One region of the Pseudomonas sp. B21-028 genome, then DNA from elsewhere that is predicted to be linked to it. Evidence: riboswitches for the same ligand, from Rfam matches in the RefSeq annotation. Region 1 holds a riboswitch; the other holds the start of a gene.
The links. A riboswitch is a leader RNA that binds a small molecule or an ion and turns the genes downstream of it on or off. The one in region 1 is predicted to bind cobalamin.
Positions count from the first base shown of each region.

Region 2: it holds a riboswitch for cobalamin, as region 1 does, so the genes downstream of both, cobO (cob(I)yrinic acid a,c-diamide adenosyltransferase) here and cobW (cobalamin biosynthesis protein CobW) in region 1, are expected to answer to the same signal.

Region 1 is NZ_CP087184.1:2,318,444-2,325,929, reverse strand. Features, by position in the region: gene cobN (cobaltochelatase subunit CobN) at 1-3,503, opposite strand, end outside; gene cobW (cobalamin biosynthesis protein CobW) at 3,507-4,571, opposite strand; cobalamin riboswitch at 4,669-4,884, opposite strand; cobalamin riboswitch at 5,248-5,471, shown strand; gene LOY35_RS10565 (CbtB-domain containing protein) at 5,577-5,765, shown strand; gene LOY35_RS10560 (CbtA family protein) at 5,777-6,484, shown strand; gene LOY35_RS10555 (cobalamin biosynthesis protein) at 6,481-6,885, shown strand; gene cobM (precorrin-4 C(11)-methyltransferase) at 6,965-7,486, shown strand, end outside.
Region 2 is NZ_CP087184.1:4,866,111-4,873,596, reverse strand. Features, by position in the region: gene LOY35_RS20950 (C40 family peptidase) at 1-277, shown strand, start outside; gene LOY35_RS20945 (C40 family peptidase) at 443-976, shown strand; gene LOY35_RS20940 (class I SAM-dependent methyltransferase) at 992-1,654, shown strand; gene LOY35_RS20935 (sorbosone dehydrogenase family protein) at 1,837-3,147, opposite strand; gene LOY35_RS20930 (hypothetical protein) at 3,214-3,798, opposite strand; cobalamin riboswitch at 3,958-4,158, shown strand; gene cobO (cob(I)yrinic acid a,c-diamide adenosyltransferase) at 4,239-4,865, shown strand; gene LOY35_RS20920 (cobyrinate a,c-diamide synthase) at 4,862-6,262, shown strand; gene bluB (5,6-dimethylbenzimidazole synthase) at 6,259-6,909, shown strand; gene cbiB (adenosylcobinamide-phosphate synthase CbiB) at 6,906-7,486, shown strand, end outside.

The sequences.
Region 1 (7,486 bases):
TCGAACGCGCCTTTGTAACCGTGACGCTTGACCCCGTCGATCCACTTCGGGTTGGCCGCCCGGGAACGGATGACGCGATTGAGTTCTTCCTTGAGGGTACGGATCCGGGGCAAGTCCGGTTGGCTGTGATCACCGTGGTAACTGGCCGCGGCGGTTCCACCAAGGGTTTCCACCGCCGCCAGCATGCCGCCCTGGAACTGGTAGTAGTCGTTGGAATCGAGCAGGTCGTGCTCGCGGTTGTCCTGGTTTTGTAGCACCGCCTGTACCTGGCTCAAGCGTCGGGAAAACTGATCCCGCGCAGCGGTGCCTTCATCTGCGCCGCCATAGGCGTAGCCGCCCCAGTTCAGGTACACCTCGGCCAGGTCTTCGCGGCTCTGCCACAGGCGACCGTCGATGGCGCCCTGCACACCCGCGCCATAGGCTCCGGGCTTGGCGCCGAAGATCCGCCAGCCGGCCTGCCGGGCAGCCGCGTCCGCCTCGAGGCCCGAAGCCAACAGGCTATCCCGCTCGCTCCGCACCTTGGCGGCCAGAGGGTTCATGTCTGGCGGCTCATCGAGCGCGGCTACGGCCTGCACCGCCGCATCGAACAGCCGGATCAGATTGGCAAAGGCGTCCCGGAAGAACCCCGAGACCCGCAGTGTCACATCGACCCGGGGCCGATCCAGCAGGCTCAGCGGCAGGATCTCGAAGTCATCCACCCTTTGGCTGCCCGTGGCCCACACCGGGCGCACGCCCATCAGCGCCATGGCCTGGGCGATATCATCGCCGCCGGTGCGCATGGTGGCGGTGCCCCACACCGACAGGCCGAGCTGGCGCAGGTGATCACCATGATCCTGCAAGTGCCGCTCCAGAATCAGGTTCGCCGACTGGAAACCGATGCGCCACGCCGTAGTGGTGGGCAGGTTGCGCACGTCCACCGAGAAGAAGTTGCGCCCGGTGGGCAACACGTCCAGGCGCCCACGACTCGGCGCACCACTGGGGCCCGCCGGCACGAAGCGGCCGCTCAAGGCGTCCAGCAGGCCGCGCATCTCCGCCGGGCCACAGGCGTCCAGGCGCGGGGCCACCACGGAGCGCAGGCTCTCGATGACGCTGTTCACCTCTTGCCAACCCGGCGTGTCCAACTGCTCGACCCGACCTTGCAGGGCCTGCTCGATCAAGCTTGCCGCAAACAGCTCCAGGCGCTCGCGGGTATCGCCGGCGGTACGCCAGGGCTCATCGCTGACCTGCCGCAACGCTTCGGGACAGTCGCCGGCCCAAGGGTCGGCCAAGGCGCAATCCAACGGATCGAAACCCAGCTCGAACGCTTTCGACAGCGCCCGCAACAGGCTCGACTGCGCGCCCTTGCCGTCGCCCCGGGGAATGCGCAGCAACGCCAGCAAGGTGTCGATGCGCAGCCGTCCGCTGGGTGACTCGCCAAAAATGTGCAGGCCGTCGCGGATCTGCGACTCTTTCAGATCGCACAGGTAGGTGTCCAGGCGCGGCAGCCAGATCGCCGCGTCGGCGTCCGCGTCCAATTGCAGCTCGCGATCGATGTGGGTTTCGCGCACCAGATTCAGGATGTCCCGCTGCAGCTCCCGGGCGCGGCGCGGGTCGAGCAGTTGTGCCTCGTAATATTCGTCGGCCAACAATTCGAGGTTACGCAGCGGCCCGTAGGTTTCGGCGCGGGTCAGCGGTGGCATCAGGTGGTCGATGATCACGGCCTGGGTACGCCGCTTGGCCTGGGCCCCCTCGCCCGGGTCGTTGACAATGAACGGATAGATATTCGGCAAAGGGCCCAGCAGTGCGTCCGGCCAGCAGCCTTCCGACAAGCCGACGCCCTTGCCTGGCAGCCATTCGAGGTTGCCGTGCTTACCGACGTGAATCACACCATGGGCGCCATAGGTATGGCGCAACCAGAAATAGAACGCCAGGTAACCATGGGGCGGCACCAGGTCCGGGTCGTGGTACACGGCACTTGGGTCGACCTGATAGCCCCGGGCCGGTTGGATACCGACGAACGTCAGGCCCAGGCGCAGGCCGGCGATCATCAGGCGACCGGCGCGGAACATCGGATCGGTCTCGGGTGGGCCCCAGCGCTCCAGCACTGCCTGGCGATTGGCCTCGGGCAAGGTGTCGAACATAGCCTGGTAAGCTTCCAGCGCCAGGCTTTGGTGACACGGACGAAGGTCGAGGCTGTCCAGGTCGTTGCTGACCCCGCCCAGCAGCTGTTGGATCAGCGCGGTGCCACTGGCAGGCAGTTCGATGGGCAGCGGATAGCCCTCATCCCGCATGGCGCGCAGGATGTTCAACGCCGCCGCCGGGGTATCCAGGCCGACGCCGTTGCCGATGCGTCCGTCCCGGGTCGGGTAGTTGGCGAGGATCAGCGCCACGCGCTTCTGCCCATTGGACAGGCGCGCCAGTTCGGTCCAGCGCCGGGCCAACTGCGCAACGAAATCCATGCGCTCGGGCACCGCGCGGTAGCAGACCACATCGCTCTGGCTGCGCTCGCTGCGCCAGGCCATGTCCTTGAAGCTGATGGGGCGGCTGATGATCCGCCCGTCCAGTTCCGGCAAGGCGATGTGCATCGCCAGGTCTCGCGGGCCGAGGCCCTGCTCGCTGGCTCGCCAACCGGGTTCGTTGTCCTGGGCGCAGATCGCCTGAATCACCGGAATGTTGCGACGAAACGGCCGCAAGTGCGGCGCTTCCGGGCTCGATTGGGCAAACCCGGTGGTGTTGAGGATCACCCCAGCCTCCACCTCGTCCAGCCAGTCTTCGACCTGCGCCAGACAGCCAGGCTCCTTGAGGCTCGCCACCGCCATCGGCAACGGATTGAGCCCGGCCACTTGCAGCCGCTGACAGAACACATCGATGAACGCGGTGTTGGCCGCTTGCAGATGGGAGCGATAGAACAGCACCGCCGCCACGGGTTGATCGGCCTGCCAGTCAGCTTGCCAGTCGTCGAGGCTGGCACTGGTTGTCCGCGGGTGGTAGATCGCCGTGCGCGGCAGGGTCTGCGGTTCAGCCCAGGCGTAGTCGCGCCCGAACCACTGGCTGGCGAGGTTGTGGAACAGGTCCAGGGCATTGCCCAGCCCACCCTGGCGCAAAAACTGCCAGAGTCGGTCGCGGTCCACGCTGGGTACGTTGCTGAGATCGCTGAGTTCCGGGTCTGGACGGTCGTCCCCCGGCACCAGGATCAACGTCACCCCGCGTCCGGCCAGTTCCATCAAGCGCTCGATGCCGTAGCGCCAATAGCCGATACCGCCGTGCAGCGACAACAGGATGACCTTGGCGTGACGCAACACGTCCTCGACGTACAGATCCACCGAGGCGTGGTTCTGCACCTGCATCGGGTTGGCGAGGCGAAACTGCGGATAGTCGTCCGGCAACTGCCGCGCCGCTTCGGCCAGCAGCGCCAGGCTGGAGTCGCCGCTGCACAGGATCACCAGCTCGGCGGGGGTTTGCCCCAGGTCGGCAATATTGTCGTCCGAGACGAAGCCACCGGGCTGGGTCCTGAGCAGGTGCATGGCTTAGACGCTGAGGGCGGCGCGCAGCTGCGCTTCGAGCAGCCCGGCATCCAGTGCCTGGCCGATCAACACCAGGCGCGTCACCCGCGCTTCGTCGGCGCCCCACTGGCGGTCGAAATGCTTGTCGAAACGCGTGCCGACCCCTTGGATCAACAGGCGCATCGGCTTGTTCGGGATCGCCGCGAAACCCTTGACCCGCAGCACGCCGTGTTGGACCACCAGTTGGGTCAGCGCATCCATCAATAGGCTTTCGTCGGCCTGGGGCAGTTCGATGGAAATGGAATCGAAAGCGTCATGATCGTGGTCGTCATCATCGCCGTCATGATGGTGGTCATGGTGGCTGTGGCGGCTGTCGATGTGTTCTTCGGAACCGGCACCCAGGCCGATCAGCACCTCCAGCGGCAGGCGACCGCTGCTGGCTTCGATGACCTTGACCGCCGGAGGCAGTTCTTCGGCCACTTCAAGACGGACTTTCGCCAGGTCTTCCGGGCTGATCAGGTCGGCCTTGTTGAGGATCACCAGATCGGCGCTCGCCAACTGATCGGCGAACAGTTCGTGCAGCGGCGATTCGTGGTCCAGGTTCGGGTCGAGCTTGCGCTGGGCATCGACCTGGTCGGGAAAGGCGGCAAAGGTGCCGGCGGCCACGGCCGGGCTGTCGACCACGGTGATCACCGCATCGACGGTGCAGGCACTGCGGATTTCCGGCCACTGGAAGGCCTGGACCAGCGGCTTGGGCAAGGCCAGGCCGGAAGTTTCGATGAGGATATGGTCGAGGTCGCCGCGCCGGGCCACCAGTTCGCGCATCACCGGGAAGAACTCTTCCTGCACCGTGCAGCACAGGCAGCCGTTGGCCAGTTCGTAGACGCGACCGCTGGCTTCTTCTTCGGTGCAACCGATGGAGCACTGCTTGAGAATTTCGCCGTCGATGCCCAGCTCGCCGAACTCGTTGACGATGACCGCGATACGGCGGCCCTGGGCGTTGTCGAGCATGTGTCGCAGCAACGTGGTTTTGCCCGAGCCGAGGAAACCGGTAACGATAGTGACGGGAAGTTTGGCCAGTGTTTTCATCGGATGCCCTTTGGCAAGGTGGCGGGCAAACGGGACGACAACCGCAGGCACAAGGGTGCGCGGAAGATTTCGCCACCGGATCACCCCGCCCGGTTGTAGTGAGAATCTGTCTCGAGGCAGGTCTCCTGGCTGACGGCGGGCCGGTTCCGGCTTTTCATGGAAAGCCCTGGCAATTCCTGCGCCTTCCCGTGCGGCATGCACAGTGGCCTGGCAGGAACGTCACCGTTCACAGTTGCGGGGGCAGCCGCGGCTTGGACCGCGTTCCCTTCTTAGCTTCGGCGCAAACCGAAGAACCTCGAAGGCGCAAGGCTACGCAGGGTGTGCGGGCGGGTCAATGTCTGCAAGCAGGCTCAAGGACAACTCATACCGTGGGAGCAAGGCTTGCCCGCGACAAACGATGACGCGGTTTGCCCCATGGCACCGCGTCGTCTGGATCGCGAGCAAGCTTTGCTCCCACTTGGGTGTTTCCATATCAGATCCAGCTCCTGACGTTGACGCCCCACCCCGCCCCATGCTCTCCTGTGCATGGTCCGTGTGGCGGGTTCTGTTAGTTCAAATTTGGATGCCGGAGCTCCATAGCCAAGGCGCTGTGACGAGTCATAGCCCGCTATGGCGAGGAACAGCAACGCAGGATATGGAGTTCTGGCATCCGAAGTTGAGCTAACAGAACCCGCTACACAGACCATTTGTTACGGGTGCCCTTCACAGGGTGAAACGGGAAACCGGTGAATCGTGTGCTTTACTTCAAGGCCACGTCAGTCCGGTGCTGCCCCCGCAACGGTAAGCGAGCGAAGCGTCAGATCCACTGTGCCCGATGGCATGGGAAGGTGACGCTTGCAGGCAAGGCCAAGACCCTGCCCCTCGTGAGCCCGGAGACCGGCCCGTAATTCAAACATCAACAAACCCGCGGTGGGCGGGCGCTGTTCGGATCCTGACGGGCTTTTGCCCGAGGTTTCATTGCGCTCGATTTACCCACTGGCCAAGACAAGAACAGAGGGAAGCGCCATGTCGACCATCAGCACCACCGCCCGCACCACCAGCAGCACCACGACCCTGAGCCAGCGCCTGAGCGCGGCGATCCTCGCTTCGATCCTGGGTGCAGGCCTGGTCTATTTCGCCGGTTTCTCCCACATCGAAGCGGTGCATAACGCGGCCCACGACACCCGCCACAGCGCCGCCTTCCCGTGCCATTGAGACCTGCCGACATGATCAAGCGTATTGCGCAAACCGCCGGGTTCAGTGGTTTGCTGGCCGCCCTGCTGCTGACCCTTCTGCAAAGCCTATGGGTTTCGCCGCTGATCCTGCAGGCCGAAACCTACGAAAAAGCCCCGGCTGCCGAAACCCCTGTCGAGGCCCATCAGCATGCCGACGGCGTCGCCCATACCCATGATGCCGAAGCCTGGGAGCCCGAAGATGGCTGGCAGCGCGTGCTGTCCACCACTGGCGGCAACCTGGTGGTCGCGGTGGGTTTCGCCCTGATGCTGGCGGGTCTGTACACCTTGCGCGCCCCTACCCGCACCTCCCAGGGCCTGCTCTGGGGCCTGGCCGGTTATGCCACCTTCGTCCTCGCGCCGACCCTCGGCCTGCCGCCGGAACTGCCCGGTACCGCGGCGGCCGACCTGGCTCAACGGCAAATGTGGTGGATCGGCACCGCGGCGTCCACGGCCGTGGGCATCGCCCTGATCGCGTTCGGCAGGCATTGGCTGCTCAAGCTGCTGGGCGTGGCGACTTTACTGGTACCCCACGTCATCGGCGCACCGCAGCCGGAAGCCCACTCGATGCTGGCGCCCGAAGCCCTTGAAAGCCAGTTCAAGATCGCCTCGCAATTGACCAACGTCGCGTTCTGGCTGGCCCTGGGCCTGATCAGCGCCTGGCTGTTCCGCCGTGACGGCCAAGCTCACCACGAGGCATGAATAGCGGGCAGGTGCTGGTGGTCGGCCTGGGCTGCCAGCGCGGCTGCCCGGCCAGCGTGTTGCGCACATTGCTGGAGGAAACGTTGCTGTCCCATGACATCGCACTTGAGGCGGTGACAGCCCTGGCCAGTATCGATCTCAAGCGTGACGAACCGGGCCTGCTGGAATTGGCGGAGCAACTGGCCCTGCCGCTGACCTTCTTCGGTGCCGCCCAGTTGGCAGGTTACAGGGAACGGCTCAGCCACCCTTCGCAGATCGCTTTCGAGCGCACGGGTTGCTACGGCGTTGCCGAAAGCGCGGCGCTGGCCCTCGCCGAACAGCTTGGACAGACCGCCGCCACCTTGCGGATTCCCCGCCAGAAGTGCGCCCAGGCTACCCTGGCATTGGCGGTCGCGTCGTAAAACCCGATAATCTCGCCCCATGGATCATGAGCGATCTTCATTCTGGCGTCGCTCCCCCACCTTATTTCAGGAACCGGTCATGACCGTCTACTTCATCGGCGCCGGCCCCGGCGATCCGGAATTGATCACCGTCAAGGGCCAGCGGCTCGTACGCAGCTGCGCGGTGATCATCTATGCCGGCTCCCTGGTGCCCGCCGCCGTGCTCGAGGGCCATTGCGCCGAACAGGTGATCAACAGCGCCGAGCTGCATCTGGAACAGATCATCGCGCTGATGGAGACAGCCCATCGCAACGGCCAGGACGTCGCCCGGGTGCATTCGGGCGACCCGAGCCTGTACGGCGCCATCGGCGAGCAGATACGGTGCCTGCGGGAACTGGGCATCCCCTTCGAGATCATTCCCGGCGTGACCGCCACCTCAGCCTGCGCCGCCCTGCTGGGCGCCGAACTGACCTTGCCGGACATCTCCCAGAGCGTGATTCTTACCCGCTACGCGGACAAGACCGCGATGCCCGCCGGAGAAGAACTGGTTAGCCTGGCGCAGCATGGAGCGACCATGGCGATCCACCTGGGGGTCAATCATCTGGAAAAAATCGTCGGTGAG
Region 2 (7,486 bases), 2.5 Mb from region 1:
GCGTTCCACACGTGAAATGATCAACGTGAATGCACCGCTGGTCGCTCGCAACCAGCTGGAACCCGGTGATCTGCTGTTCTTCAACACCAGCGGGCGTCGTGGTCGCGTCAGTCACGCCGGTATCTACCTGGGCGACAACCAGTTCATCCATTCCAGCAGTCGCCGCAGCGGTGGCGTACGGATCGACAGCCTGGGTGACAGTTACTGGAGCAAGACCTTCATCGAAGCCAAGCGCGCCCTCGCCATGGCACCGACCGTGGTTACCGCTCGCAAGTAAGCGCACAGTTTGTAAGGCAAACTTAAAGTCTTACTTGAAGTTTGCCTCATAGCCGCTAGAATCCTTGATCATTGATTGATGGCAATCCGCCTGCGTACTCCGCAGGCGGATTTGTTTTCATGTCCACGGCAGAAAAGCCGCATCCAGATCAGGATTGTTCTGCATATGTCGACGTCGGCCCGCCTCGCTCTCATCTGCCTTGCCGCACTGCTCAGCGCGTGCGCAAGCCGCACGCCACCGCCCGCGCCTGTTCGGGCTCCCGTAGTCTTTGCCCCCGCGCAACCTTTGTCTCCGGCCGCCGAAGATGTGCTCTTCCGGGCCTTGGGCCTGGTCGGGACACCCTACCGCTGGGGCGGCAACACGCCGGATTCGGGCTTCGATTGCAGTGGCCTGATCGGTTATGTGTATCGCGATGCCGCCGGTATTTCCCTGCCACGCTCGACCCGCGAGATGATCGGCATGCGCGCCCCGAATGTCGGCAAGGATGCACTGCAAAGTGGTGACCTGATTTTCTTCGCCACCAATGGTGGCTCCCAGGTCAGCCACGCCGGGATCTATGTCGGTGAGGGCCGTTTCGTTCATGCGCCGGCCACCGGCGGTACGGTCAAGCTCGACAGCTTGTCCAAGGCCTATTGGCAGAAAGCCTATCTGAGCGCCAAGCGGGTGCTGCAACCTGAGCATCTGGCGCGTTATCCCTGATTCGCGGAGGTTGTCATGACCGCTCGCACCCTCAACCTCGATGATGCCCTTTACCAGTATCTGCTGGACGTTTCCCTGCGGGAGACGCCCTTGCAGCGACGTCTTCGGGACGAGACCCAGGCGCTGCCAATGGCGCGCTGGCAGATAGCGCCCGAGCAGGGCCAATTCCTGGCATTGCTGGTGAAACTCACCGGTGCCCGACGCTTGCTGGAGGTCGGTACATTCACCGGCTACAGCGCGCTGTGCATGGCCTCGGCTCTGCCGCAGGATGGTTCGTTGATCTGTTGCGATATTCCCGGTGACTACAATGCCGTGGCGCTACGTTATTGGCGCGAAGCCGCGCTGGCCGAGCGAATCGAGCTGCGCCTGGCGCCGGCCCTGGAAACCCTCGACGACCTTGAGCGCCAAGGGCAGGGCGACACGTTCGATCTGATCTTCATCGACGCCGACAAGGCCAACTACCCGGCTTACCTGGAGTGCGCGCTACGGCTGCTGCGCCGGGGTGGGCTGGTGATGTTCGATAACACGCTGTGGAGCGGACGGGTGCTGGAAACCCAGCCCCAGAGCGAGGACACCCGCGCCATCCAGGCTCTGAACCGCGCTTTGAAGGATGACCGGCGGGTGGATTTGTCGCTGTTGCCGTTGGGGGATGGGTTGACCTTGTGTCGCAAGCTTTAAGCGCAGTTTCTGGTTGGAATGACATTTGTGGCGAGGGGATTTATCCCCGCTGGGGTGCGCAGCAGCCCCAAGCCAGTCAACTCAATCTGACTGATACACCGAGATGACAGGATAGGGCTGCTGCGCAGCCCAGCGGGGATAATCCCCTCGCCACAGAGTTGTCTGCAGGCCATAGGCAGACTTTATTTACCCGACACCCGCCATACCTTGTTCCCCACATCATCGGCCACCAGCAACCCACCCTGCTTGTCGATCACTACGCCCACGGGCCGGCCCTGGGCTTTTTCATCCGCATTCAGGAAACCGGTCAACACATCCACCGGTTTCCCCGCCGGTTTGCCACCGTTGAACGGTACGAAAATCACTTTGTAGCCGCTGTGGGGCTTACGGTTCCAGGAACCATGCTGGCCAATGAACGCACCTTCGGTGAAGGGCGCAGGCAGGGTGCTGCCTTCGGCGAAAGTCAGGCCCAGTGAGGCCGTGTGGGGGCCGACGGCGTAGTCCGGGGCAATGGCCTTGGCCACCAGGGCCGGGTTCTGTGGCTCGACCCGCACGTCGACGTTCTGCCCGTAGTAGCTGTAGGGCCAGCCGTAGAAAGCGCCGTCCTTGACCGAGGTGATGTAGTCCGGCACCAGGTCGCTGCCGATCTCATCCCGCTCGTTCACCGCTGTCCACAGCGCGCCGCTGCGCGGTTCCCAGGCCAGTCCGTTGGGGTTGCGCAGGCCGGAAGCGAAAATGCGGTGATTGCCGGTGGCGCGGTCCACTTCCCAGATCGCCGCGCGGCCTTCCTCCGCCTCCATGCCATTTTCCGCGACGTTGCTGTTCGAACCAGTGGTGACGTAGAGCTTGCTGCCGTCACGGCTGGCAATCACGTTTTTGGTCCAGTGGTGGTTGATGGTCCCGCCCGGCAGATCGACGACCTTGATCGGCTGTGCCTTGATTTGCGTGTCGCCATCCTTGTAGGGGAAGCGGATCAGCCGATCGGTGTCGGCCACGTACAGGTCATTGCCCACCAACGTCATGCCGAATGGCGAATTGAGGTTTTCCAGAAAGACCGTGCGGGTTTCGGCGATGCCATCGTGATCGGCGTCACGCAACAACGTAATGCGATTGGGACTGGGGACTCCGGCGCCGGCGCGGCCCATGACTTTTTTCATTACCCAGCCACGGATGCCCTTGGCGTCGTCCGGCTTGGGCGGCGCGTTGGTTTCCGCCACCAGCACGTCGCCATTGGGCAGTACGTAGAGCCAGCGCGGATGGTCCAGCCCTTCGGCGAACGCTGCCACTTGCAAGCCTTCGGCCGCGGTTGGCTTGGCGCCCTGAGGCCAGCCGACGGCTTCGGCGATGTTGACGGTGGGGACCAGCGTTTTGTTCGGTTCGGGCAGTTTTGGCGACGGGCCGATGCCGTCGGAGACTTGCAGTGTGGAAGACTCGCCACAAGCGACAAGCCCTGCGGCGAGGGCTACGATCAGGAGGTGTGGTGGCTTGAGCATGCTGGCTTCCCTATGAATGCACGTGGTTATTCATAGAGAAGCATATACCGGCGATGGTTCAACCGGTCAGCCGTGGGCCTGCTTGAACAGCACGGCGATGCCCGGGTGGTAATGACCGGCCTCGTTGCGCAACTTGCGATAGTTGTAAGGGAAGTACCAGGCCACGGCGCAGGTGTTCTCCTTTTGCAGGTCATCGATCATGTCCTGCAGTTCTTCAGGCGTAGCACTTTGCTGGGCTTTTTGCGGAGCGACGAAAAGGCAGCCCAGCTTCAGGTCGGTGGCATAGCTGATGCGCTTGGCATCGCTGGTGACATCCTGCAGGGGCTGGGTCAGGTTGAGGCTCTTGACCTTCGGCCAGCGTTGGGTGGCCTGGATGAAAGCGCGATCATCGGCACCGGCAATGAACAGGTCGGCACTGACATTGCGTTCGCCTTCTTCATTCTGTTTGCGGGTCGCGGTGTTCTGCAGCGTGATCATCTCGGCCATCCAGGCGGCGGCAGAGAGCAGGCCGAGATTGGCCTTTTCATCGAACCAGTAGGGCGTATCGTTATCGCCGCGCACCGCGTTGTAGCGGTCGATACAGTCAAACCAGCGTTCCAGCACCGGGCGCAGGAATTCCAGCCTCGGATTGCTGATGATCATGCCTTGCATGTTTTTGCCCCCTTGTTCTTGTGATATTGGGTCGTAATGCCTATTTGATATCACTTGCTGTAGCGTGACACAAGATTGGCGTCACTTTATTGATCTGGACCCATGATCAGCGCTGGGCTCGCGGTGGCTTTAATTGACGCTCCACCCCCAACCCTCTAACCTTCGCGACTTGTTTCAGGTGCTCTGTGACCCGGGTCGACAGAGTGAAACAGGGAAACCGGTGAGAACCCGGCGCTGCCCCCGCAACGGTAAATGAGTCAAAGCTGCCAGCAAGCCACTGTGTCTCGACATGGGAAGGCGCGCAGCCCGGCATCACGCCGCTCATGAGCCCGGAGACCGGCCTGATTCATCCAACGGCATCACGGTGGGCGATGCCAGGCTTGTTGCCGTCTTTTCCCGTGCCCGCCTGCCGTTATCCAGTTCCCCACGGAGGCTTCCCCATGACCAGCTCCCCCGATACAGATGCGTCCGACCGCGACGAGCGTCACCTGGCGCGCATGCTGCGCAAGAAAGCCGTGATCGACGAGCGCATCGCCAATTCCCCTAACGAATGCGGCTTGCTGCTGGTGTTGACCGGCAACGGCAAGGGCAAGAGCAGTTCTGCGTTCGGCATGCTGGCCCGGGCCATGGGGCATGGGATGCAATGTGGCGTGGTGCAGTTCATCAAGGGCCGCAGCAGCACCGGGGAAGAATTGTTCTTCCGGCGTTTCCCGGAGCAGGTGCGCTTTCACGTCATGGGCGAAGGGTTTACCTGGGAGACCCAGGATCGACAACGCGACATTGCCGCGGCCGAAGCGGCCTGGGCCGTGTCGCGCCAACTGCTGAATGATCCGTCCATTGGCCTGGTGGTGCTCGATGAATTGAACATCGCCCTCAAGCACGGTTACCTCGATCTCGACCAGGTACTGAGCGACCTGCAGGCGCGTCCACCCATGCAGCACGTCGTGGTGACCGGTCGCGGCGCCAAGCCGCAAATGATCGAGCTGGCGGACACTGTCACCGAAATGGGCATGATCAAGCACGCCTTCCAGGCCGGCATCAAGGCACAGAAAGGCGTCGAACTGTGAGTGACGCTTCGTTTCCAGACCGCCAGTGCCCGGCGGTATTGATTGCCGCCCCGGCGTCGGGGCAGGGCAAGACCACGGTCACCGCTGCCCTGGCCCGGTTGCATCGCAACCAGGGGCGCAAGGTACGCGTATTCAAATGCGGCCCTGATTTCCTCGATCCGATGATCCTGGAGCGTGCCAGCGGCGCGCCGGTCTATCAATTGGACATGTGGATGGTCGGCGAGCAGGAAAGCCGACGGCTGTTGTGGGAGGCGGCCGCCGAAGCGGACCTGATCCTGATCGAAGGGGTGATGGGATTGTTCGACGGCACGCCGTCCAGCGCCGACCTGGCGCGGCATTTCGGCGTGCCGGTGCTGGCGGTGATCGATGGTACGGCCATGGCCCAGACCTTCGGCGCCCTGGCCTTGGGGCTGGCGCGCTATCAACCGGACCTGCCGTTCGCCGGCGTGTTGGCTAACCGGGTTGGCACTGTCCGTCACGCGCAATTGCTTGAAGGCAGCCTCACCGAAGGCCTGCGCTGGTATGGCGCGTTGTCCCGGGAAACCGGAATCGAACTGCCAAGTCGTCATCTCGGGCTGGTCCAGGCCAGCGAGTTGAACGACCTGGACCTGCGCCTCGACGCGGCAGCCGAGGCCCTGGCCGGCACGTGCGAAGTGACGCTTCCGCCAGCGGTGACATTCGCCGCGCCCGAGGTAGTCGTCGCGCAACCATGGCTCGACGGGGTCCGCATCGCCGTGGCCCGGGACGAAGCGTTTGCCTTCACCTATGGCGCGAGCCTCGATCTGCTGCGAGCCATGGGCGCGCAGTTGCGCTTTTTTTCACCGATCCATGACCGCGAACTGCCCGAGGCGGACAGCCTATACCTGCCTGGCGGTTATCCTGAGCTGCATCACCTTGCCCTGGCCCGGAACGCACCGATGCTGGCGGCGATCCGTGCGCATCACGACGCCGGCAAGCCGTTGCTGGCGGAGTGCGGCGGCATGTTGTATCTGCTGGATTCGCTGACCGATGTCGAGGGCAATCGCGCCGAGCTGCTCGGGTTGCTCGCCGGTGACGCGCAGATGCAGAAGCGCCTGGCCGCTCTGGCGCTGCAATCGGTGGAGCTGCCGGAAGGCACTTTGCGCGGACATACCTATCATCATTCGCTGACCAGCACTGACCTGGAGCCGATCGCCCGTGGCCATAGCCCTAACGGCGGACGTGGTGCGGAGGCGGTGTTCCGGCAGGGACGGATGACGGCGTCCTATGTGCATTTCTATTTTCCGTCGAATCCGCGGGCGATTGCCGCGTTGTTGGCGCCGGACCCTGAGGCCGCTTTCGCGAGCAAGCCCGCTCCCACATTGGATGGGTGTTCACAATTCTCTGTGGGAGCGGGCCTGCTCGCGAAGAGACCATGACCGACAACGCATTTCCCCAGGCCGAACGCAACGCCATCTACCGCGCCATCGCCGAGCGCCGCGACATGCGGCATTTCACCGGTGGCACCGTAGAACCCCAGTTGCTGCGGCGCCTGCTGGAGGCCGCCCACCAGGCGCCGAGCGTGGGCCTGATGCAACCTTGGCGGTTCATCCGCATCAGTGATCGTGCCCTGCGGGAAAATATCCGGGCACTGGTGGAGCAGGAGCGTATTCGCACCGCCGAGGCCCTGGGCGAACGCAGTGATGAATTCATGAAGCTCAAGGTCGAGGGCATCAATGACTGCGCCGAAGTGCTGGTGGCGGCGTTGATGGATGACCGCGAGCGACACATCTTCGGCCGTCGGACTTTGCCGGAAATGGACCTCGCCTCGCTGTCCTGCGCGATCCAGAATCTGTGGCTGGCGTCCCGCGCCGAAGGGCTGGGGATGGGCTGGGTTTCGCTGTTCGAACCCCAGGCCCTGGCCGATCTGCTGGGCCTGCCCGCGGGCGCTAAGCCCCTGGCGATACTCTGCCTCGGCCCGGTGGAGGGCTTCTATCCGGCACCGATGCTCGCCCTGGAGGGCTGGGCCCAACCGCGTTCACTCAATGAACTGCTCTATGAAAACCGTTGGGGAGTGAACCCATGAGTGTCGCGTTGCTCAGTGCCGCCGCCGTAGCGCTGGATGCACTGTTGGGTGAGCCCCGGCGCTGGCATCCGCTGGTGGCGTTCGGCCGTTTTGCCGATCGCATCGAACAACGCTTCAATTCCGGCGGGCGCGGTTGGCGCAGTCATGGGGTCACGGCGTGGGTGATTGCGGTGGTGCCGCTGACCCTGCTCGCCACGGCCTTGTCCTGGGCGCCACTGGTGGGATGGCTGGTGGATATCCTGGCGCTGTACTGCGCTCTCGGCCTGCGCAGTCTCGGCGAACATGTCGAGCCGGTGGCCCGGGCGCTGCGCAGCGGCGATCTGGAGGAAGCCCGCACCCGCGTCGGCTATCTGGTCAGCCGTGAAACCCGTGAGCTGGATGAAACCGCCGTGGCCCGAGCGGCCACCGAGTCGGTGCTGGAAAACGGCAGCGACGCGGTATTCGCCGCGCTGTTCTGGTTCGCCGTGGCGGGGGCGCCCGGCGTGGTGTTGTATCGCTTGAGCAATACCCTCGACGCCATGTGGGGCTATCGCAACGAACGCTTCGAGCGCTTCGGCTGGGCCGCGGCAAAAATCGA